Regions from separate parts of the Streptomyces sp. NPDC059534 genome, predicted to be linked through region 2. Evidence: riboswitches for the same ligand, from Rfam matches in the RefSeq annotation. Region 2 holds a riboswitch; each other region holds the start of a gene.
The links. A riboswitch is a leader RNA that binds a small molecule or an ion and turns the genes downstream of it on or off. The one in region 2 is predicted to bind cyclic di-AMP.
Positions count from the first base shown of each region.

Region 1: another riboswitch for cyclic di-AMP. It lies ahead of ACFVZH_RS23175 (C40 family peptidase); the one in region 2 lies ahead of ACFVZH_RS06030 (peptidoglycan DD-metalloendopeptidase family protein).
Region 3: another riboswitch for cyclic di-AMP. It lies ahead of ACFVZH_RS27840 (M23 family metallopeptidase); the one in region 2 lies ahead of ACFVZH_RS06030 (peptidoglycan DD-metalloendopeptidase family protein).
Region 4: another riboswitch for cyclic di-AMP. It lies ahead of ACFVZH_RS22120 (transglycosylase family protein); the one in region 2 lies ahead of ACFVZH_RS06030 (peptidoglycan DD-metalloendopeptidase family protein).

Region 1 covers NZ_JBHWAQ010000019.1:160,842-166,020, reverse strand. Annotated here, with positions in the region: gene ACFVZH_RS23185 (ATP-dependent Clp protease proteolytic subunit) at 1-241, shown strand, start outside; gene ACFVZH_RS23180 (hypothetical protein) at 249-554, shown strand; cyclic di-AMP (ydaO/yuaA leader) riboswitch at 869-1,075, shown strand; gene ACFVZH_RS23175 (C40 family peptidase) at 1,079-1,555, shown strand; gene ACFVZH_RS23170 (ATP-binding protein) at 1,675-2,112, opposite strand; gene ACFVZH_RS23165 (8-amino-7-oxononanoate synthase) at 2,278-3,456, opposite strand; gene bioB (biotin synthase BioB) at 3,600-4,862, shown strand; gene ACFVZH_RS23155 (adenosylmethionine--8-amino-7-oxononanoate transaminase) at 4,855-5,179, shown strand, end outside.
Region 2 covers NZ_JBHWAQ010000004.1:13,956-19,134, forward strand. Annotated here, with positions in the region: gene ACFVZH_RS06015 (STM4012 family radical SAM protein) at 1-946, shown strand, start outside; gene ACFVZH_RS06020 (STM4011 family radical SAM protein) at 957-1,835, shown strand; gene ACFVZH_RS06025 (SGNH/GDSL hydrolase family protein) at 1,822-2,616, opposite strand; gene ACFVZH_RS06030 (peptidoglycan DD-metalloendopeptidase family protein) at 2,768-3,745, opposite strand; cyclic di-AMP (ydaO/yuaA leader) riboswitch at 3,750-3,935, opposite strand; gene ACFVZH_RS06035 (tyrosine-protein phosphatase) at 4,296-5,117, shown strand; gene ACFVZH_RS06040 (DUF6126 family protein) at 5,124-5,179, opposite strand, start outside.
Region 3 covers NZ_JBHWAQ010000026.1:65,219-70,397, reverse strand. Annotated here, with positions in the region: gene ACFVZH_RS27855 (GNAT family N-acetyltransferase) at 1-2,001, opposite strand, end outside; gene ACFVZH_RS27850 (HPr family phosphocarrier protein) at 2,177-2,458, shown strand; gene ACFVZH_RS27845 (GntR family transcriptional regulator) at 2,616-3,299, opposite strand; gene ACFVZH_RS27840 (M23 family metallopeptidase) at 3,500-4,270, opposite strand; cyclic di-AMP (ydaO/yuaA leader) riboswitch at 4,283-4,448, opposite strand; gene ACFVZH_RS27835 (M16 family metallopeptidase) at 4,648-5,179, opposite strand, start outside.
Region 4 covers NZ_JBHWAQ010000018.1:150,252-155,430, reverse strand. Annotated here, with positions in the region: gene ACFVZH_RS22125 (transglycosylase family protein) at 1-675, shown strand, start outside; cyclic di-AMP (ydaO/yuaA leader) riboswitch at 934-1,107, shown strand; gene ACFVZH_RS22120 (transglycosylase family protein) at 1,111-1,809, shown strand; gene eno (phosphopyruvate hydratase) at 2,097-3,383, shown strand; gene ACFVZH_RS22110 (septum formation initiator family protein) at 3,474-3,944, shown strand; gene ACFVZH_RS22105 (DUF501 domain-containing protein) at 3,988-4,554, shown strand; gene ACFVZH_RS22100 (exopolyphosphatase) at 4,551-5,179, shown strand, end outside.

The sequences.
Region 1 (5,179 bases), on a different contig from region 2:
CACCCTCGACGAGCCGATGCGGGGACAGCCGAGCGACCTGGAGGTGCACGCGCGCGAACTGCTCCGGCAGCGCGCCATGGTGGCCGGGCTGCTCACCGAGCACACCGGACAGAGCCGGGAGCGGATCGACGCCGCCCTCGACCGCCTCACGGTGCTGGACGCCCCGGCGGCGGTCGCGTACGGCCTGGCCGACCACGTCGTCACCAGCCGGCGGGCCTCCGCCGGCGGCGCGGCACGGTGAGGCGGCCGTGGTCCCCGAGCTGCCGCCGCTGCCCGCCCTGACGGGGGCCGAGGGCGAGTTCATCGACGCCTACCTCGAAGTCGTGGACCTCCTGGGGAAGATCAATCCATCCAGGGGATCGCATACCTATGGGGCCTTGCGGGCGGCGCAAGCCCTGGTCGGGCGCGCGGAGGCGTTGCGCGCGGCCCTGACGCTCATGCATATGCGGGGCGAGAGCGAGGTGCACGCGGACACATTGGCGCGCGCCCTGCGGGTGTTGGACGGCGAGCGCCGGGCGGACCGGGTCACCGTCCCCCACACTCGGGCGAGTTGACATTCCGGCGTGTCGTGTCGAGGGCCGGACGGCCGACGCGCGCCGCAGAATCCATAGCTCGTTCGGCGTAGTCGACGAGTCGATATTTGCAGCGGGTGAGTTGCACAACAGGTGTACGCATTTGGCGGAATCGGACGTTCCGCCGCTGGTACGGGGCTCGTCGGCCAAACCTCCAAAGATCACAAAGGCTGCCTGTCCACCTGAATGGATCAGTCGTGAGGAGCCTCACATATCGCCGTTTCAACTCGGTTTTCGCCCATGTCGTGAGTCAAGATCCCTGACGACGACAAGCCCCCGCCACCACGGCGGGGCGGTCCGGGCGGACGCCGAGTCCTGCCGCTGTCCCGGACGTCTGGTCGACAGGATTGGATCGGCAGGAGTGGAGGACCCGATTTTTACGGGGCGTACGCGCTGTTCCGGCAGCGAGGCCGTTCCTTGGGGTGAAGCCGCAGCCGCGGCCGGGCATCTTCGCCAGCCCGAACCCGACAGGTCATCCTTCGCAGGCGGCTGACGAAGGGTTGCGCATGACTGCGCAGATGCACGTCCCGTCCCTGCTGTCCCGGGCCGGAGCCGTCTCGGCTCTCACCCTCGCCGCCGTCGGCGGCACGCTGCTCGCACCAGGAGCGGCGCCGGAGGCCCAGGCAGCGACCACACACGCGAACCAGGCACTGAGCGTCGCCGCGTCCAAGAAGGGATCGCCGTACCGGTACGGAGCCACCGGCCCCACCCGGTTCGACTGCTCCGGTCTGACGCTCTACGCGTACAAGAAGGCGGGCAAGTCGCTGCCCCGCACCGCGCAGCAGCAGTACAACAGGACCCGGCACATCTCCGCGTCCAGCAGACAACAGGGGGACCTGGTCTTCTTCCACTCCGGCGGGAGGGTCTACCACGTGGGCATCTACGCCGGCGGCGGCAAGATCTGGCACTCGCCCAAGACGGGCTCCTGGGTGAAGCTCGACAGGATCTGGTCGTCCAAGGTCTACTACGGCCGCGTCCGATGACGGCCCCCGCCCGCTGACGCGGGCCCCCGGACCGGAGTGAGGTGTGGGGTGGCGCCGCCCCCTCCTCCGCCGGACAGAGCCTGGGGCTCCCCGATCCGGCCTGACCGGCAGGACACCTCCTAGCAGCTCGGAACCGGGGCCGCCGTCCACGGGAGGGTGATCCAGACCGTCTTGCCGCCCTCCGCGGTCGGGGTGACGGAGAAACGGCCGCCGGCCTCCGCCGCGAGCGAGCGGATGATGACCAGGCCGCGGCCGTTGTCCTGCTGGACCGCCGCCGGGAGGCGGCGGGGTCGGCGGGGATGGCTGTCGGTCACGCCGATGTGCAGCACCTCCTCGCGGACCAGACGGACGTCGACGGTGAACGTCGGCGACTGGCCGAAGGTGTGGAGGACGGCGTTGGTGGCCAGCTCCGAGACGATCAGGCGGATCGCGTCGGCGGCGTCCGCGGCGCCGTCGAGGCCCCAGCCGGTGAGGACGTCCGCGACGTACCGCCGGGCCGTGGGCACCGAGGCGGGATCGCTCGGCAGCGTGACGGATGCTTCCTGGTGATCTGCCATGCGACGCAGTCCCTTTCCCGCCGGGAACACCGCCCCGGATTGCACTTCGCGTCAGAGTGCCACCGATCGTGCCGCCCCGGGCGGGGTTCCACCAAGATATGTCCCCATCTGTCGCCCGAAGCGGTGAACTCTGCGGCCCGCGCACGCGCTTGGGCCGCCGTCGCGTCAGCCGACGGGCGCCGTCCGCAGGATCGTCTCCACCGCACGCTCGACCTGTGCGTCGGTCAGGTCGGCCCGGGCCGTCAGCCGCAGCCGCGAGATGCCGTCGGGCACCGAGGGCGGCCGGAAGCAGCCGACCACCAGACCCTGCTCGCGGCAGTCCGCCGCCCAGGCAAGCGCCGCCTCCGGGGAGGGAGCCCGGACCGAGACGACGGCCGCGTCGGGCCGGGCCGCGGTGAGGCCGGCCTCGGTGAGCCGCCGGTGCAGGACGGTCGCGACGGTACGGGCCCGTCCGGCGAGGCCCGGTTCCGCGGCGATCAGCCGCAGGCTCGCGAGCGCGCCGCCCGCGGCGGCGGGGGCGAGCCCGGTGTCGAAGATGAAGGTGCGGGCGGCGTTCACCAGGTGCTCGATCACTCGGGCGGGGCCGAGCACGGCGCCGCCCTGGCTGCCCAGGGACTTGGAGAGGGTGAGGGTGGCGACGACGTCCTCGTCGCCGGCGAGGCCGGCCTCGTGGACGGCTCCCCTGCCTCCGTCGCCGAGCACGCCGAAGCCGTGGGCGTCGTCCACCACCAGGCCGGCACCGTGGGCACGGCAGGCCGTGGCGAGCTCGGACAGCGGGGCCTTGTCCCCGTCGACGGAGAAGACGGAGTCGCTGACGACCAGGGCCCGGTGCCCGGGGTGCGCGTCCAGGGTCTTGCGTACGGCCTCGGGGTCGCCGTGCGGGACGACGGCCGCCTCGGCGCGGGCCAGCCGGCAGCCGTCGACGATCGACGCGTGGTTGGCGGCGTCGGAGACGATCAGGGAGTCCCGGCCGCCCAGCGCGGTGAGCGCGGCGAGGTTGGCGGTGTAGCCGGAGGAGAAGACGAGGGCGGCCTCGAAGCCGCAGAAGTCGGCGAGCTCGCGCTCCAGGCGGGTGTGCAGCCGGGTGGTCCCCGTGACGAGCCGCGAGCCGGTGGAACCGGCGCCCCAGCGCCGTGCGGCCTCGGCCGCCGCCTCGGTGACCTCCGTGCGGCGGGTGAGCCCCAGGTAGTCGTTGCTCGCCAGGTCGAGGAGGTCCGACTCGGCCGCCCGGGGCCGCAGCGTCCGGACGAGACCGGCTTCCGCCCGGCGGCGCGCCTCGGCGTCGGTCCAGTCGAACGCGGTACGGCGCGGGCCCGCGGCCCGTGCGTCGTCGGCCTGTGGCATGCGGCGATCCTTTTGTAGGCAGCGCACAGACACTAGCCGGAGGGAGCCGAGGTCGGGATGTGGTCATCCACACACCCCAATCGGGGGCGTTTGTTCGGTTCCTCCTTGGCCCGGGGGCGGGCGGTAGGCAAGGATCTCAGGTTATGGACCTGCTGAACACGCTGGTGGAGAAGGGGCTGCGGCGCGAGCTGCCGACCCGTGAAGAAGCGCTCGCCGTGCTGGCGACGTCCGACGACGAACTGCTCGATGTGGTGGCTGCGGCCGGCAAGGTGCGCCGCCAGTGGTTCGGGCGTCGGGTGAAGCTCAACTATCTGGTCAACCTGAAGTCCGGGCTGTGTCCCGAGGACTGCTCGTACTGCTCGCAGCGCCTCGGCTCGAAGGCCGAGATCCTCAAGTACACCTGGCTGAAGCCGGACGAGGCGTCCCAGGCCGCCGCGGCGGGCGTCGCGGGCGGGGCCAAGCGGGTCTGCCTGGTGGCGAGCGGCCGCGGTCCGACGGACCGCGACGTCGAGCGGGTCGGCAGGACCATCGAGGCCATCAAGGAGCAGAACGAGGGCGTCGAGGTGTGCGCCTGCCTCGGTCTGCTCTCGGACGGCCAGGCGGAGCGGCTGCGGGAGGCCGGCGCCGACGCGTACAACCACAACCTGAACACGTCCGAGGCGACGTACGAGGGCATCACCAAGACCCACACGTACGCGGACCGGGTGGACACCGTGCAGAAGGCGCACGCCGCCGGTCTGTCGGCGTGCTCCGGCCTGATCGCGGGCATGGGCGAGACCGACGAGGACCTGGTCGACGTCGTCTACGCGCTGCGCGACCTGGACTCGGACTCGGTTCCGGTCAACTTCCTCATCCCCTTCGAGGGGACCCCGCTCGCCAAGGAGTGGAACCTGACCCCGCAGCGCTGTCTGCGGATCCTGGCGATGGTCCGGTTCGTCTGCCCCGACGTCGAGGTGCGGATCGCCGGCGGCCGTGAGGTGCACCTGCGCTCGATGCAGCCGCTGGCGCTGAACATCGCGAACTCGATCTTCCTGGGCGACTACCTGACCAGCGAGGGCCAGGCCGGCCAGGCCGACCTGGACATGATCGCGGATGCCGGCTTCGAGGTGGAGGGCGCGGGGACCACCACGCTGCCCGCACACCGCGCGGACGCGCTCGCGGCGGCGGGCGGCGGCTGCGGCTCGCACGGCTCGGCGGAGGGCACCGGCTGCGGCACGCAGACGTCCGCCGAGGGCGCGGGCTGCGGCTCGCACGCCGGTGGCGGCTGCGGCCCCTGCGGCGGTCACGCGGCGGAGCCGGCCGAGGCCCCCGCGGCCGAGGCGGACACCGCTCCGAACGGCGCCCGGCCCGATCTCGTGGCGGTACGCCGCCGGGGCGCCGGCACCGACCTGGCCCCGAATGCGTAACGACGAACTCCTCGCCCTGGACCGGGCGCACGTCTGGCACCCGTACGGCCCCATGCCGGGCCGCGCGGAACCGCTGGTCGTCGCGTCCGCGTCCGGTGTGCGTCTGCGGCTCGCCGAACCCGCCGAGGGTCAGGACGAGTTGGTCGACGGCATGTCGTCGTGGTGGTCGGCGATCCACGGCTACAACCATCCCGTGCTCAACGAGGCGGTACGCGGCCAGCTCGACCGGATGAGCCACGTCATGTTCGGCGGGCTCACCCACGAGCCCGCCGTCCGGCTCGCCGCCCGGCTCGTCGAGATCACCCCCGAGCCGCTGC
Region 2 (5,179 bases):
GCGGGCGGTCCCGCTCTCGGTGGAGACCTCGCCGTCGACCGCGACCGCCGACCGGCTCTCCCTCCTCGCCGAGCGGGGCGCGACCCGGCTCAGCATCGGCGTGCAGAGCTTCGTGGAGGCCGAGGCGCGGGCAGCCGTCCGGCCGCAGCGCCGCGCCGACGTGGAGGCGGCGCTCGGCCGGATCCGGGACACCGGCGTCCCCGTGCTGAACATCGACCTGATCTACGGGATCGACGGGCAGACGGAGCGGTCCTGGCAGGTCTCGCTGGACGCGGCCCTCGCCTGGCGGCCCGAGGAGCTGTACCTCTACCCGCTGTACGTGCGCCCGCTCACCGGTCTCGGCCGGATCCAGGATCCCGCGGCCGCCGACCGCGCGTGGGACGAGCAGCGGCTCCTCCTCTACCGGTACGGCCGGGACCATCTCCTCGCGCACGGCTACGAGCAGGTGTCGATGCGGATGTTCCGCCGCGCGGACGCCGCACCGCTCGGGCCCGACGACCACGCCTGCCAGACGGACGGCATGATCGGCCTGGGCTGCGGGGCCCGCTCGTACACCTCGGCGCTCCACTACTCCTTCGACTACGCCGTCGACATGCGGGAGATCCGCTCTCTCATCGACGCCTACACGGAGACCGAGGACTTCGCGCACGCCGAGGTGGGCCGCGCGATGGACGGGGACGAAGCCCGGCGGCGCCATCTGCTGCAGTCGCTGCTCCAGGCGCAGGGCATGCCGCTCGCCGGGTACGAGGAGCGGTTCGGCACCTCGCCGTTCGAGGACCTTCCCGCGGAGCTGGGCCGGTTCGAGGCGTTCGGCTGGCTGGACGGGGACGCCCCGGCGGGTCTCCTGAGGTTGTCGCCGGAGGGCCTCGCGCACTCCGACGGGCTCGGCCCCGAGCTCTTCTCCCCCGCCGTGCGCGCCGCGATGGCCGCGTACGAGGCGAAGTAGCGGGCCCGGCATGGACCTGACCGTGCTCTACCGGGGCCCGCTCTCCTCGTGCGACTTCGACTGCCCGTACTGCCCCTTCGCCAAGCGGCGGGACAGCCCCGAGCTGCTGCGCGCGGACCGGGCGGCGCTCGACCGGTTCACCGGGTGGGCCGCCGGTCAGGCCGGCGACCGGCTGCGGATCCTCTTCACGCCGTGGGGCGAGGGGCTGGTGCGCTCCTGGTACCGGCGGGCGCTGGTCGAGCTGTCCCGGCTGCCGCACGTCGAGCGGGTGGCGATCCAGACCAATCTGAGCTGCCGCACCGGCTGGCTGGCGGAGGCGGACCCGGAGCGCGTGGCGCTCTGGTGCACGTACCACCCGGGCCAGACGCCGTACGAGCGCTTCCTCGGGAAGTGTCTCGACCTCGCCGAGCGGGGCGTCCGGTTCAGCGTGGGCGTGGTCGGCCTTCCCGAGCACGGGGAGGACGCCCGCCGGCTGCGCGCCGCGCTGCCGCCGCACGTCTACCTCTGGGTGAACGCGGCCGAGGGACACACGTACACCGACGCGGAGGCGGCGCGGTGGACGGCGCTCGACCCGCTCTTCCCGTACAGCCGGCATCCGCACCGCTCGGCGGGGCTGCCCTGCCGCACCGGCGAGTCGGTGATCTCGGTGGACGGCGAGGGGACGGTGCGGCGCTGCCACTTCGTCAGGGCCGAGCTGGGGAACCTGTACGACGGCTCGTACCGCGCCGCCCTGCGTCCCCGTGCCTGCCCCCTCGCCGTCTGCGACTGCCACATCGGCTATGTCCACCTGGAGACGCTGCCGCTGTACGACGTGTTCGCCGGCGGGGTCCTGGAGCGGATCCCCGCCGGCCCGGCCACGCCGGTCCTCCCCGGACCTACAGGGGCATGAGGTCGGGGCGCTTGGCCTCTACGTGGTCGCCGGAGCTCTCGCCGCGCAGCCGTCGCCCGATCCACGGCACGAGGTACTCCTTCGCCCAGTGGATGTCGTCCCGGCGCACCTCGAGTGCGCCGCGCGGCGGGACCGGCGGCCAGGGCTGGTCCGGGTCGGCGGGCACCGGCAGGCCGAGGACCTGCGCGGCGCGCAGGGCGACACGGGTGTGGCCGTCCGGCGAGAGGTGCAGCCGGTCGTCGTCCCAGGCGCGCCGGTCCTGGACGGACTTCAGCGACCAGAGGTCGAGGACCGGGCAGCCGTAGCGGTCGGCGATGGCCCGGACGTGCCCGTTGTAGGTGGCGATCTTCCCCCGCAGGTGCTTGAGGAGGATCACGTCGCGGGTGTCGAAGCCGGTGGTCACCATGACGGTGCCGACGGCGGAGGTCAGTTCGGCGACGGCGCGCTCGAAGCGCTCGGCGACTTCGTCGGGGTCCGTGCCGGGGCGGATGATGTCGTTTCCGCCGGCGCAGAAGGTCACCAGGTCGGGGGCGAGTTCCTTCGCCCGGGGGACCTGTTCCGCCACGATCTGGTCGAGGAGGCGCCCGCGCACGGCCAGGTTGGCGTAGCGGAAGGCGTCGTGCTCCGGCAGCTGGTCGGCGAGCAGGACCGCGAAGCGGTCCGCCCAGCCGACGTACGTCCCGTCGGGCCCGGGGTCTCCGACGCCCTCGGTGAAGCTGTCACCGATCGCCGCGTACGACCCGAATGCGTTCTTGTCTCTTGATCTCGAATCGTCTGCCACGGGAGCACATCCTTCCCTTTGGGATGTGACCTACGCGACCGTAAGGAGGGGTTGACGGCGGGTGATATATGCCACCGATAAAGATTCTCCCAAGGCCGGAATACGGCGACGGCCCGGCACATACGTGCCGGGCCGTCGGAGTGCGTCCGCGTCAGACGGAGACGCCGTGCTGGCGCAGGTAGGCCAGCGGGTCGACGTCGGAGCCGTAGTTCGGGGTGGTGCGGATCTCGAAGTGCAGGTGCGGGCCGGTGGAGTTGCCCGTGGAGCCGGAGAGGCCGATCTGCTGGCCGCCGGAGACGGTCTGGCCGGACGAGACGGAGAGGGAGGAGAGGTGCGCGTACTGCGAGTAGTTGCCGTCGGCGTGCTGGATGACGACCTCGTTGCCGTAGGCGCCGCTCCAGCCGGCGGAGACGACCGTGCCGGCGCCGACGGCGCGGACGGTGGTGCCGGAGGAGGCGATGAAGTCGACACCGGTGTGGTAGCCGGAGGACCACATGGAGCCGGAGGCGTGGTACGGGGTGGAGAAGCCGCCGCCGGCGACGGGCGCGACCCAGCCGGAGGCCGAGGTGGAGGAACCGGACGACTGCGCCGTCTGGGACGACTCGGACGCGGAGTTCTCCGAGGTGGCGGCGACCGGGGCGGAGGAGCGCTCGCTGCTGCGGGAGGCGCGCTGGGTGTCGCCGTTCTTCTCCGAGCTCTTCGTGCTCTGGGTGCTCTTGGGGGCGGCGGCCTTGTGCGCGGCCGGCGCGGAGCCCTTGGCGCCGAGGGTGAGCTTCATGCCGGGCAGGATCAGCGAGGGGTTCTCGCCGACGACCTGGCGGTTGTCGGCGTACAGCTTCTGCCAGCCGCCCGCGAGGTGGTGGTCGGCGGCGATCTTCGACAGGTAGTCGCCCCGGACGACGGAGTACGTCTTCGGCGCGGCCTTGGCGGCGGCGGGCGCGGCCTGGACGGCGGCGGCCTTGACCTGGGCGGCGGCGGTGACGGCGGCCGGAGCGGACTGCTCGGCGGCGTGGGCCCCGGTCGCGCCGAGGAGCGGGAGGGCGACGACGGCGCCACCGGTGCCGGCGACGACGAATCCACGCGTGATGGGGTTGATCCTGGTACGGCGGTGCTTACCCTTCGCGGGCATGGCGAATTCCTCTCCGGCGCCTGCGAGGTGAGCTGTCGGGTTCGGGCGGGAGATGCCCGGCCGCATTCTCACGCGGCTTCACCCCAAGCCGTCCTGCATCGCGGGACCGGCGTAGTACCTGGGTCCCCCGCTCCTGCCACACATGGGTGAGTGAATTCCGGACGGTGGCAGGATTCGGCGGTCCGACCGGATTGACGGTGACGCTAGACGAGCGGGGTCGGCGCGAACAACCCACCGTTTTCCAAGGCCATTCCGCGGCACGTCATGCGGCTCGAATTCCGGTCACCCTGTGTGGATGACGGTCCCTCGATCTCCTTTTTCCGTACGGCAATTGCTCCGGGCCGTCGGCCACGATCCGTCACCTTTATGACGCTGCTCACGCGCCCTGCCCCATCTCGCCTGTAACCAGGGCGCGTTATACCTAACGCCTTAATTCGGACAGATCGCCCATTCCCGTCCGAGGGGGTGCGCCGCCCCCGCCCCGCCTGGATGATTGCCCCTGGAACCGATCTCGCGTCGGGCACCCGAACGACGACACCCAGGAGCATCCGTGACGCAGCAGCTTCCGCAGGTACCGCCCACCGAAGCGAACGAGCCCGAGCTGGCGGAGGTCCGCAACTTCCGGGACGTGGGCGGCCTGCCGACGACGGACGGGCGCGCCGTGCACCCCGGCCGCCTCTTCCGCAGCGGACACCTCGCCCACGCCACCGAGAGCGACGCCGCCTTCCTCGCCACGCTGGGACTGCACACCGTCTTCGACTTCCGCAACGAGGCCGACCGGCGGGTCGAGGGCGCGGACGTCGAGCTGCCCGGCGTACGGAACGTGAACATACCGCTGAACGACCCGGCCGACGGCAAGGAGTTCTGGAGGCTGGTGCGCGACGGCGAGATCGCGCAGCTGCGGGAGATCCTCGGCGACGGCAAGGCGGCCGCCAGGATGTCCGACTCGTACCGGAAGATGGTGGTCGAGCGGACCTCGGAGCACAGCCGGATCCTGCACTCCATGGCCGAGGAGAGCGTCCCCGCCCTGATGCACTGCGCGGCGGGCAAGGACCGTGCCGGGCTCGCCATCGCGATCACCCTGCTCGCCGTCGGGGTCGAGCGCGAGGCGATCGAGGCCGACTACGTGAAGTCGAACGACCCGCACCGCCGCTACAAGGTGCGCCGCAGCTCCACCGCCCCCGACGCGATGTCGCCCGAGGTGATGGAGCTGCTGAGCCCGCTCTTCGACGCGCGGGCGGAGTACCTGCGGGCCGCCTTCGAGACGATCGAGGCGACCTGGGGCACGGTGGAGACCTACCTCACGGAGGGCCTGAAGCTGGCCCCGGAGACCCGCGAGCGGCTGCGGGAGCGGCTGCTCACGGAGGCGTAGTCCCGCCTACTGGTTCTGCCCGCCCAGCATGAAGAGCAGGTAGAGGAACCCGGCGAAGAGGT
Region 3 (5,179 bases), on a different contig from region 2:
GCCCTGCGGTGCCGTGGCCGGGTCCGGCCGGCGGCCGGCGGCGGGCCGCGGTGCGGCCGTGGTGCCGGCGCGGCCCGTCGGGACCGGCCGGGTGCTCGTCGCGACGGCCAGGGCCTCGGCGAGGCCGCCCATCTCGACGTGGACGACGACGACGGGCTTGGTGGGCGCGGGCGCGGAGGCGACGGCCTCGCGGAGGGCTGCGGCGAGGACCTCTCCGTCGCCGAACTCGGTGGCGCCGTTCTCGCCGACCCAGGGGATCGCGGTGACGACCACCGCGTCGGACGTCTCGTCCGCCAGCGCCGCCGCCAGGGCGTCCCGGAAGTCCGCCGGTTCCGCCGCCGTCGTCAGGTCGAGCGGCCGGAGCGGACGCAGCCCCTCCGTCAGACAGGCGTCGTACGTGAGGAGGCCGAGCGACTCGGAGTTGCCGAGGATCGCGACGCGGGGTCCGGCGGGCAGCGGCTGGGCGGCGAGGAGGAGTCCGGCGTCGACGAGTTCGGTGACGGTGTCGACGCGGATCACGCCGGCCTGCCGGAGCAGCGCGGAGACCGTGGCGTGCGGGATGCGGGTGACCGGCACCCGGTGGCCGGGCGGGGCGCTGCCGCTGTGCCGGGCGCCCTTGACGACGACGACCGGCTTGACGGCGGCGGTCCGGCGGGCGAGCCGGGTGAACTTGCGGGGGTTGCCGATCGACTCCAGGTAGAGGAGGACGACGTCGGTGCCGGGGTCGTCGTACCAGTGCTGGAGGAAGTCGTTGCCGGAGACGTCGGCGCGGTTGCCGGCCGAGATGAAGGAGGAGAGGCCCGCGCCCCGCCGGTGGAGCCCGGCGAGGAGGGCGATGCCGATGGCGCCGGACTGGGTGAAGAGCCCGATGCGGCCGGCGGCCGGCATCTGCGGGGCGAGGGAGGCGTTGAGCCGGACGTCGGCGGTGGTGTTGATGATGCCGAAGGCGTTCGGGCCGATGATCCGCATTCCGTACGAGCGGGCCTGCCGGACGAGCCGGCGCTGCCGTTCCCGGCCCTCGGCCCCGCTCTCCGCGTATCCGGCGGAGAGCACGACGATGCCCCGGACGCCGTGCTCGCCGCAGTCGGCGACGGCTTCCGGGACGCGTTCGGCGGGGACGGCGACGATCGCCAGGTCCACCGGTTCCCCGATGGCGCCGACGGACGGGTGGGCGGGGACGCCGTCGAACTCCGCCGCCTCGCCGCCGAGCGCGGCGTTCACCGCGTACACGCGTCCGGTGAAGCCGGCCCCGATCAGGTTGCGGAGCACGGTCCGGCCGACGCCGCCGGGTGCGCGTCCGGCGCCGACCACGGCGACGGAGCGCGGGGTGAGGAGCCGCTGCACGGAGCGCGCCTCGGCGCGCTGCTCCCGCGCGCGCTGGACGGCGAGGGAGCGGTCGGTGGGTTCGAGGTCGAGGTGGAGCCGTACGGAGCCGTCCTCGAAGCTGCGCTTCTGGGTGTAGCCGGCGTCCGTGAACACCTTGATCATCTTGTTGTTGGCGGGGAGCACCTCCGCGGCGAAGCGCCGGATGTCCCGCTCGCGCGCCACGGCCGCGATGTGTTCGAGGAGGGCGGAGGCGACGCCCCGGCCCTGGTGGGCGTCCTGGACGAGGAAGGCGACCTCGGCCTCGTCGGCCGGCGAGGAGGCGGGCAGCCCCCGGGCGTCGATGCGGTCGTAGCGGACGGTGGCGATGAACTCGCCGCCCACGGTCGCCGCGAGTCCCACCCGGTCCACGAAGTCGTGGTGGGTGAAGCGGTGGACGTCCTTGGCCGAGAGGCGCGGGTAGGGGGCGAAGAAGCGGTAGTACTTCGACTCGTCCGAAACCTGCTCGTAGAAGCTTACGAGCCGGTCGGCGTCGTCCGCGGTGATGGGCCTGATGCGCGCGGTGCCGCCGTCGCGGAGGACCACGTCCGCTTCCCAGTGGTCGGGGTAGGCGTGCTCCGGTGGTGCCGGCGGGGCCGGTCGATCCGCCGCTTCCGACTGCTCCGACGCGCTCTGCATGGGGTCAGCCTACGGCCGCGACACGACCGTGGCATCGCTCGCGCGGCGGGTGCGCGCCGTGCAAGGTAGGGAGGGCCGAAGGGCGGTCCGATCCGGGCCGAAGGTCGGCGCGAGCACCACGCAGCACATGAGAGACTGGTCTAGACAACCCGCTTGAGACTTGAAGGGCAACACCATGGCTGAGCGCCGCGTCAACGTCGGCTGGGCCGAGGGCCTGCACGCCCGCCCCGCGTCCATCTTCGTCCGTGCCGCCACGGCTTCCGGCGTTCCGGTGACGATCGCCAAGACCGACGGCTCCCCGGTGAACGCCGCGTCCATGCTCGCGGTGCTCGGTCTGGGCGCGCAGGGCGGCGAGGAGATCGTCCTGGCCTCCGACGCCGACGGTGCCGAGGTCGCCCTGGACCGTCTCGCGAAGCTGGTCGCCGAGGGCCTGGACGAGCTCCCCGAGACCGTCTGATCCACGCCCGTACGGATTCCGATCGGATTCCGCACACCGAAAAGCCGTGACTGCCCAAATCGAGGCGGTCACGGCTTTCGCATTTCCGCGAAAGCCTGTTTCCGGGCAGCACGAACAGCGTCCGCCGAATTCCTCTTCTTTGTATACGGCGGCCGCGTTAATTCCGGACGCTCGCCGTGTTGACGACATGTTGCGAAACCCTCACACGGCCGCGCTCCGATGTTTTGAGCCGGTGCAGCGGCAGCGTGCGCTCCGCGTGCAGCGCGGTCAGCCCCCTGGCCCGCTCGGCGTCACCGCGCGCCACCGCGTCCACGATCGCGCCGTGCTCGGCCCAGACCTCCACCGGCTGGGCGGGCTGGTCCACCGTGTACATCCACGCGATCTTGTGGCGCAGCTGGGTGAGCAGCGCCGTCAGGGCCGGGCTGCCGGAAGCCTGCGCGAGCGTCTCGTGGAACCAGCCGCCCAGCGAGCGCAGATCCTCGCCCTGGCCCCGCCGGGCGCGCTCCTGCCCCAGCCTGACTAGGCCGCGCAGCACCTTGAGGTGGGCGTCGGTGCGCCGTTGCGCGGCCCGGGCGGCCCCCAGCGGTTCCAGCAGCGACCGCATGTCGAGGAGGTCGGCCGCCTCCTGCTCCGTGGGCTCGGCGACATGCGCGCCCGCGTGCCGGCGGGTGACGACGAAGCCCTCGGACTCCAGGGTGCGCAGGGCCTCACGGACCGGGACGCGGGAGACCCCGTACCGGCGGGCGAGCTGTTCCTCGGTCAGCCGGCTGCCCCGCTCGTAGACACCGGAGACGATGTCGTCCCGGATCGCCGTGCATACCGAGTGCGCGGGAATGCGCATGTCCGACCTCCGCCTTGGTCCGCGCGAGACAATTCGAGCGGCGCCTGTTCTGCGCCTGATCTTCGACTCTATTGCAGCGCGCCGGAATTTCCGATGCCCCAGGGAAATCCATGATGTTACTCGGCCGCCGGCGGGTCAGCGAAAAGCCCCGGCTCAGTACGAGCCGGGGCTTTTGCGACGCGAGGTGCGGCGGGCTGCGGTCAGACCGCGACGCCGCGGGCGCGGAGGTACGCGACCGGGTTGATGTCGGAGCCGTACTCCGCGGTGGTGCGCGCCTCGAAGTGGAGGTGCGGGCCGGTGGAGTTGCCGGACGAGCCGGAGACGCCGATCTGCTCGCCGGGCTCGACGGTCTGGCCGACGTGGACCCCGATGGAGGAGAGGTGCCCGTACTGGGTGAACGTGCCGTCGTTCATCCGGATGACGATGTTGCTGCCGTACGCGCCGCCCCAGCCAGCCTCGACGACGGTGCCGGAGCCGACGGAGACGACCTGGGTGCCGTAGGCGGCGTGGAAGTCGACGCCCGAGTGGCTGCCGGAGGACCAGAGCGACCCGCCGGTCTTGTACCCGGTGGAGACGTACGAGCCGGCGACGGGGAGCTGGAAGGAGTTCAGGCGGCGGCGCTCGGCCTCGCGGGCGGCGCGCTCCCGCTCCAGTCGGATCTCCTTGGCGCGGGCCTCGGCCTTGCGCTTCGCCTCGGCCTGGGCCTTCGCCTTGGCGACGGCCTCGAACGCCTCCCGCTCCTGGGCGGCGGCCTGCGCGTTGAGCCGGTCCGCGAGGGAGTCCTCGGTGATCACCTGGGTGAGGCCGGTGTCCTCGGCGGAGCGGTTGTCCGTGTCGGCGGCGAGCGCCGGGGAAGCGAGGGTTCCGATGACGCCGGTGGTGGCGAGGGTCGCGACGCCGGCGATGCCCACGCCGCGGCGCGCCATCCGGCTCGGAGCACGATGCTTCCCGGTGGCACGGGTGAACGCCATGTAGAGGCTGGTCCTTTCCTTCCTTCTCGCCTACCGGGTTAGCTGACGGGTTCGGAGCAGGAAGGTCTCCTACGGGCCCCTCCGTACGAGACGAAGGCGTCCGATTCACCCCAGGGACTTCATATGGGTCCCCGGCTCCCCAGGCTCGCGCCTGACGGGGACTCGGCGATGACTGTCCGATGCCGCGGCTGCGGCACGTGCAACTGACGAACAGCCGCACCGACGCTATGCGGATCGTCTTTCAATCACCAACCAGACACGCTTTTTGTAAGACATGCCACAGGGCATACGCCAACCTTTACCCTCAATACGGACAAAGGGGAGGATCCCGGCGAACACACCGCCGGGGTCCTCCCGTTGCCACGTCGGGGCCGGAATCAGCCGGTCACGACGGTCACTTCACCGATGCCGAGCGCCCGCACCGGCTCCGCGATCTGCGCCGCGTCACCCACGAGCACCGTGACGAGCCGGTCCACGGGGAAGGCGCTGACCACGGCAGCGGTCGCCTCCACCGTGCCGGTCTCGGCGAGACGCGCGTACAACTGCGCCTGGAAGTCGTCCGGAAGGTGCTGCTCGACCTGGTCGGCGAGCGTCCCGGCGACGGAGGCGGCCGTCTCGTACTTGAGCGGCGCGACCCCCACCAGGTTCTGCACGGCGGTCTCGCGCTCGGCGTCCGTGAGCCCCTCGGCGGCGAGGGTGCGCAGCACCTGCCACAGGTCCTCGAGCGCCGGACCGGTGTTGGGGGTGTCGATGGAGCCGCTGATGGCGAGCATCGCGGCGCCGTTCCCCCCGGCGTCCGAGCGGAGGACCTGGCCGAAGGCCCGCACACCGTACGTGTAGCCCTTCTCCTCGCGCAGGACCCGGTCGAGCCGCGAGGTGAGGGTGCCGCCGAGGCAGTACGTGCCGAGG
Region 4 (5,179 bases), on a different contig from region 2:
GACCCCGGACCGACGGCCGTCCCGACGACCCCCGCCGGGCCGGTCGCCGAGTCGAACCGGACCTCCGGCCTCCCCGCGGGCTCCGCCGGCGCCTTCCGGCCCGCCGGGACGCCGAAGGGCGCGAAGGCCGCCACGGCCGCGCCCAGCGCGCCCGCCGTCCCCGAGGACCCGAACGCCTCGGTCACCCCGACCGCGCCGGTCACCCCGGACGCGTCCACGACCCCGGGCGCGCCGACGACCCCGGTCACGCCCGACACGTCCGTTACGCCCGGTACGCCCGTCTCTCCCGACGCGACCGAGGGTGACGCGTCGTCGGCCACGCCCGGATCCGGCAAGCACCGGGGCGAGGCCGCTCCGGAGGAAACCGGCAAACCGGGCACTTCGGCAGAATCAGGCAAGCATGCCTCCAAGGACAAGTCGGCCGAAAGTCCCGCGTCGGCGCCCTCGACTGACGGCGTGAAGAATTCGGACGCAACGGACACTCAGGACACTTCGGGCGAGTACACCGTGCAGCCCGGCGACAGCCTGTCGGACATCGCGCGGTCGAACGAACTGCCCGGCGGCTGGACGGCCCTCTATGACGCCAACCGGCGGACGGTAGGCGCCGATCCGGACCTGATCCTGCCTGGTCAGAGCCTTGAGCTGACGGCGGATCCGGTCACGACGGCAGGGTAGTTCGGGGCTGTATGTCCGGTTCTGGGCAAGTGAGACATGGGTCTCTTCGCCTCAACTGGCGTGTCCTGTCCGTAACCTTTGCCTCCGTCACCTCTCACCTGCGCAAACGCCCCCCACCGGAGGGCAAGTAGGGGCGATATTTCCGCAATGAGCCTCTTTGAACTTCCGGTGGGTCTGTGTCTACGGTCGTAACCGCTCGCCACCGCGGGCCCCGTCGACCGAAACGCCGAATCCTGCCGTCGGCCGATGGGAACAGTCGTCGCGTCAGCGCCGAAGGCAGGAGCGGGGGACCCAAGGTAAGTGCCGGCCCCGGCCGTTGAGACAGACGGCCGACGATCGGCTTGGGGTGAAGTCGCGTGCAAGGACACGCGGCCGGGCAACTCATTGGCCCGAACCCGACAGCTCACCTCGCAGGCGTCGGTGAGGAGAATCTCCATGCTGTTTTCCGGCAAGGGCAAACACCGTCGTCCCTCCAAGGCCACCCAGGTCGCCACGCTCGTCGGCGTCACCGGTGTCGCCGTCGCCGCCCCGCTGATGACCGCGGGCACCGCCTCGGCCGCCACGGTCTCCGAGTGGGACCGGGTCGCCCAGTGCGAGTCCGGCGGCAACTGGGCCATCAACACGGGCAACGGCTACTACGGCGGCCTGCAGTTCTCGTCGTCCACCTGGGCCGCGTACGGCGGCACCGCCTACGCCCCCAACGCCCACCAGGCGTCGAAGTCGCAGCAGATCACCGTCGCCGAGAAGGTCCTCGCGGGCCAGGGCAAGGGTGCCTGGCCGAGCTGTGGCGTGGGCCTCTCCCGCACCACCTACACCGGTGGCGCCGCGGCCCCCGCCCCCGAGCGCAAGGTCTCGCAGCCGACCACCCGCAGCGAGCAGCGCCAGGTCCCCAAGAAGGTCACGACCCCGCAGACCCCGCGGAAGGCGACCACCCCGAAGACCGTCACCACCCCGGCCGGCGTGACGGTGAAGAAGGGCAACGGCGAGTACCAGGTCAAGCCCGGCGACACCCTCGGCACCATCGCCCGGGCGCACGGCGTCCAGGGCGGCTGGGCGAAGCTCTTCGAGCTGAACAAGGACGTCGTCGACGACGCCGACCTGATCTACGTGGGCCAGCAGCTCCGCCTCAAGTGAGCCAGGCGACCCTCCCGCGGTGACCACCCCGGTCCGGCGTGCCCTCCCCCGTGCACGCCGGACCGGGGTTCCGCCGTGTATAGGGGGAAGTGTTCGGGACATCCTGCGGTTACCGCCCAGTAGATCTGGGGCCCTTCATCCCGAGATGCGTGCCCTTGGGTCCTTTTTCGTCCCAGGGTGCGGGCGCCCGGCGGGCGGGAGCCCCCGAGCCGGTTAGGCTCTTGTCGCAAGGCCAAGCGACCCTGCACCGACCTTGCGTCACATCCAGCGTCACATCCCAGAAGGAGATGCTCGTGCCGTCCATCGACGTCGTCGTAGCCCGGGAAATCCTGGACTCCCGAGGCAACCCCACGGTCGAGGTCGAGGTCGGCCTCGACGACGGCAGCACCGGTCGTGCTGCTGTTCCGTCCGGCGCCTCCACCGGTGCCTTCGAGGCCATCGAGCTCCGCGACGGTGACCCCAACCGTTACCAGGGCAAGGGTGTCGAGAAGGCCGTCCTCGCCGTCATCGAGCAGATCGGCCCGGAGCTCGTCGGCTACGACGCCACCGAGCAGCGCCTGATCGACCAGGCCATGTTCGACCTGGACGCCACGGAGAACAAGGGCTCGCTCGGCGCCAACGCCATCCTCGGCGTCTCCCTCGCCGTCGCGCACGCCGCCGCCGAGGCCAGCGACCTGCCGCTCTTCCGTTACCTCGGCGGCCCGAACGCGCACCTGCTGCCCGTTCCGATGATGAACATCCTCAACGGTGGGTCGCACGCCGACTCCAACGTGGACATCCAGGAGTTCATGATCGCCCCGATCGGCGCGGAGTCCTTCTCCGAGGCCCTTCGCTGGGGTGCGGAGATCTACCACACCCTCAAGGGCGTGCTGAAGCGCAAGGGCCTCTCCACCGGCCTCGGCGACGAGGGCGGCTTCGCCCCGAACCTGGAGTCGAACCGCGCCGCCCTGGACCTCATCATCGAGGCCATCAAGGAGGCCGGCTACGCCCCGGGCACCGACGTCGCGCTCGCGCTCGACGTCGCCGCGTCCGAGTTCTACAAGGACGGCGTCTACGAGTTCGAGGGCAAGTCCCGCTCGGCCGCCGAGATGACCGAGTACTACGAGGAGCTCGTCTCCGCGTACCCGATGGTCTCCATCGAGGACCCGCTGTACGAGGACGACTGGGCCGGCTGGAAGGTCCTCACCGACAAGCTGGGCGCCAAGGTCCAGATCGTCGGCGACGACCTCTTCGTCACCAACCCGGAGCGCCTCGCCCGCGGCATCGAGGAGGGCACCGCGAACGCCCTCCTGGTCAAGGTCAACCAGATCGGCTCGCTGACCGAGACCCTGGACGCCGTCGAGCTGGCCCAGCGCAACGGCTTCAAGTGCATGATGTCCCACCGCTCCGGCGAGACCGAGGACGTCACCATCGCCGACCTCGCCGTCGCGGTGAACTGCGGTCAGATCAAGACCGGCGCCCCGGCCCGCTCGGACCGCGTCGCCAAGTACAACCAGCTGCTGCGCATCGAGGAGATCCTCGACGACGCCGCGGTCTACGCCGGCCGCAGCGCCTTCCCGCGCTTCAAGGGCTGACAGCGTCACACCCGGTAGTTCCGTCCGTCCCCGCACTCGGTCCCGTACCGTGTGCGGGGACGTCCGCGTGAACAGGGGAGGCGACACGACATGGCCGCGAAGGACCGGGACCGGTTCTCGACCGCGACCCGGATCAGGCTGCTCGGCGAGCAGACCGCCGCCCGTGTCTACCGCTCCCAGACCCGCCGTCAGGCCCGCCGCTCCCGGCTCACCGGCCGTGCGGCCTTCCTCGCGCTGGTCGTCTGCTCCCTCGTCGTGGCCCTCGCCTATCCCATGCGGAGCTACGTCTCCCAGCAGGGCGAGATCGCCGAACAGGAGCGCAGGGCCGCCGAGGCCGCCCGGCGGGTCGAGGAGCTCAGGGACGAGAAGGCCCGCCTCCAGGACCCGGCCTACGTCCGCCGCCTCGCCCGCGAACACCTGCACTACCTGCTGCCCGGCGAGACCGGCTTCACCGTGGACGACCCCGACGCGGAGCAGCGGCCCCGCACCGACCAGGGAGCGGCCGACCGCCCCTGGTACGACAACCTCTGGGACGGCGTCGACCGCGCCGACCGCCCCTGACCAGGCCGCTTGGTGGCCGACCCGACACACGAACAAGGCAGACATGGAAACGCCCCCTCCGCAGACCGAACGCACCGAGCCCACCGAGAAGGACATCGCCGCCTTCGAGCTCCAGCTCGGCCGGCCGCCCCGCGGCCTGCGCGCCATCGCGCACCACTGCCCGTGCGGCAACCCGGACGTCGTCGAGACCGCGCCGCGGCTCCCCGACGGCACCCCGTTCCCGACGACGTACTACCTCACCTGCCCCCGGGCGGCCTCGGCCATCGGCACCCTGGAGGCCAACGGGGTCATGAAGGAGATGCAGGCCCGGCTCGCCACCGACCCGGAGCTCGCCGCCGCCTACCGGGCCGCGCACGAGGACTACATCGCCCGCCGGGACGCCATCGAGGTCCTGGAGGGCTTCCCGAGCGCCGGCGGCATGCCGGACCGGGTCAAGTGCCTGCACGTCCTGGTCGGCCACTCGCTGGCCGCCGGCCCGGGCGTGAACCCGTTCGGCGACGAGGCCCTCGCGATGCTGCCGGAGTGGTGGGCGAAGGGCCCCTGCGTCACCCCGTGCGCCGACAAGGAAGCCGGCAAGGACGCCGACGGGGAAGAGGGGCGGGGCGAGTGACCCGGGTCGCCGGAATCGACTGCGGTACGAACTCCATCCGCCTCCTCGTCGCCGACGTCCACCCCGAGACGGGCGACCTCGTCGAGCTGGACCGGCGGATGACGATCGTCCGGCTCGGCCAGGGCGTCGACAAGACGGGCCGGCTCGCCCCGGAAGCACTGGAGCGCACCTTCGCGGCCTGCCGCGAGTACGCCGGGATCATCAGGGACCTGGGCGCCGAGCGGCTCCGCTTCGTCGCCACCTCCGCCTCCCGGGACGCCGAGAACCGCGAGGACTTCGTGAACGGGGTCGTGGAGATCCTCGGCGTCGAGCCCGAGGTGATCACCGGCGACCAGGAGGCCGCGTTCTCCTTCACCGGCGCCACCGGCGAGCTGCACGGCATGGAGACGTACCTCGTCGTGGACATCGGCGGCGGCTCCACCGAGTTCGTCACCGGCAACAGGCACGTCGAGGCCGCCCGCTCGGTCGACGTCGGCTGCGTCCGGCTCACCGAGCGGCACGTGCGCCACGACCCGCCGACCGCCGAGGAGGCCGACGCGATCCGCGCCGACGTGCGGGCCGCGCTCGACCTGGCCGCCGAGACCGTGCCGATCACCTCGGCCGGGACCCTCGTCGGGCTCGCCGG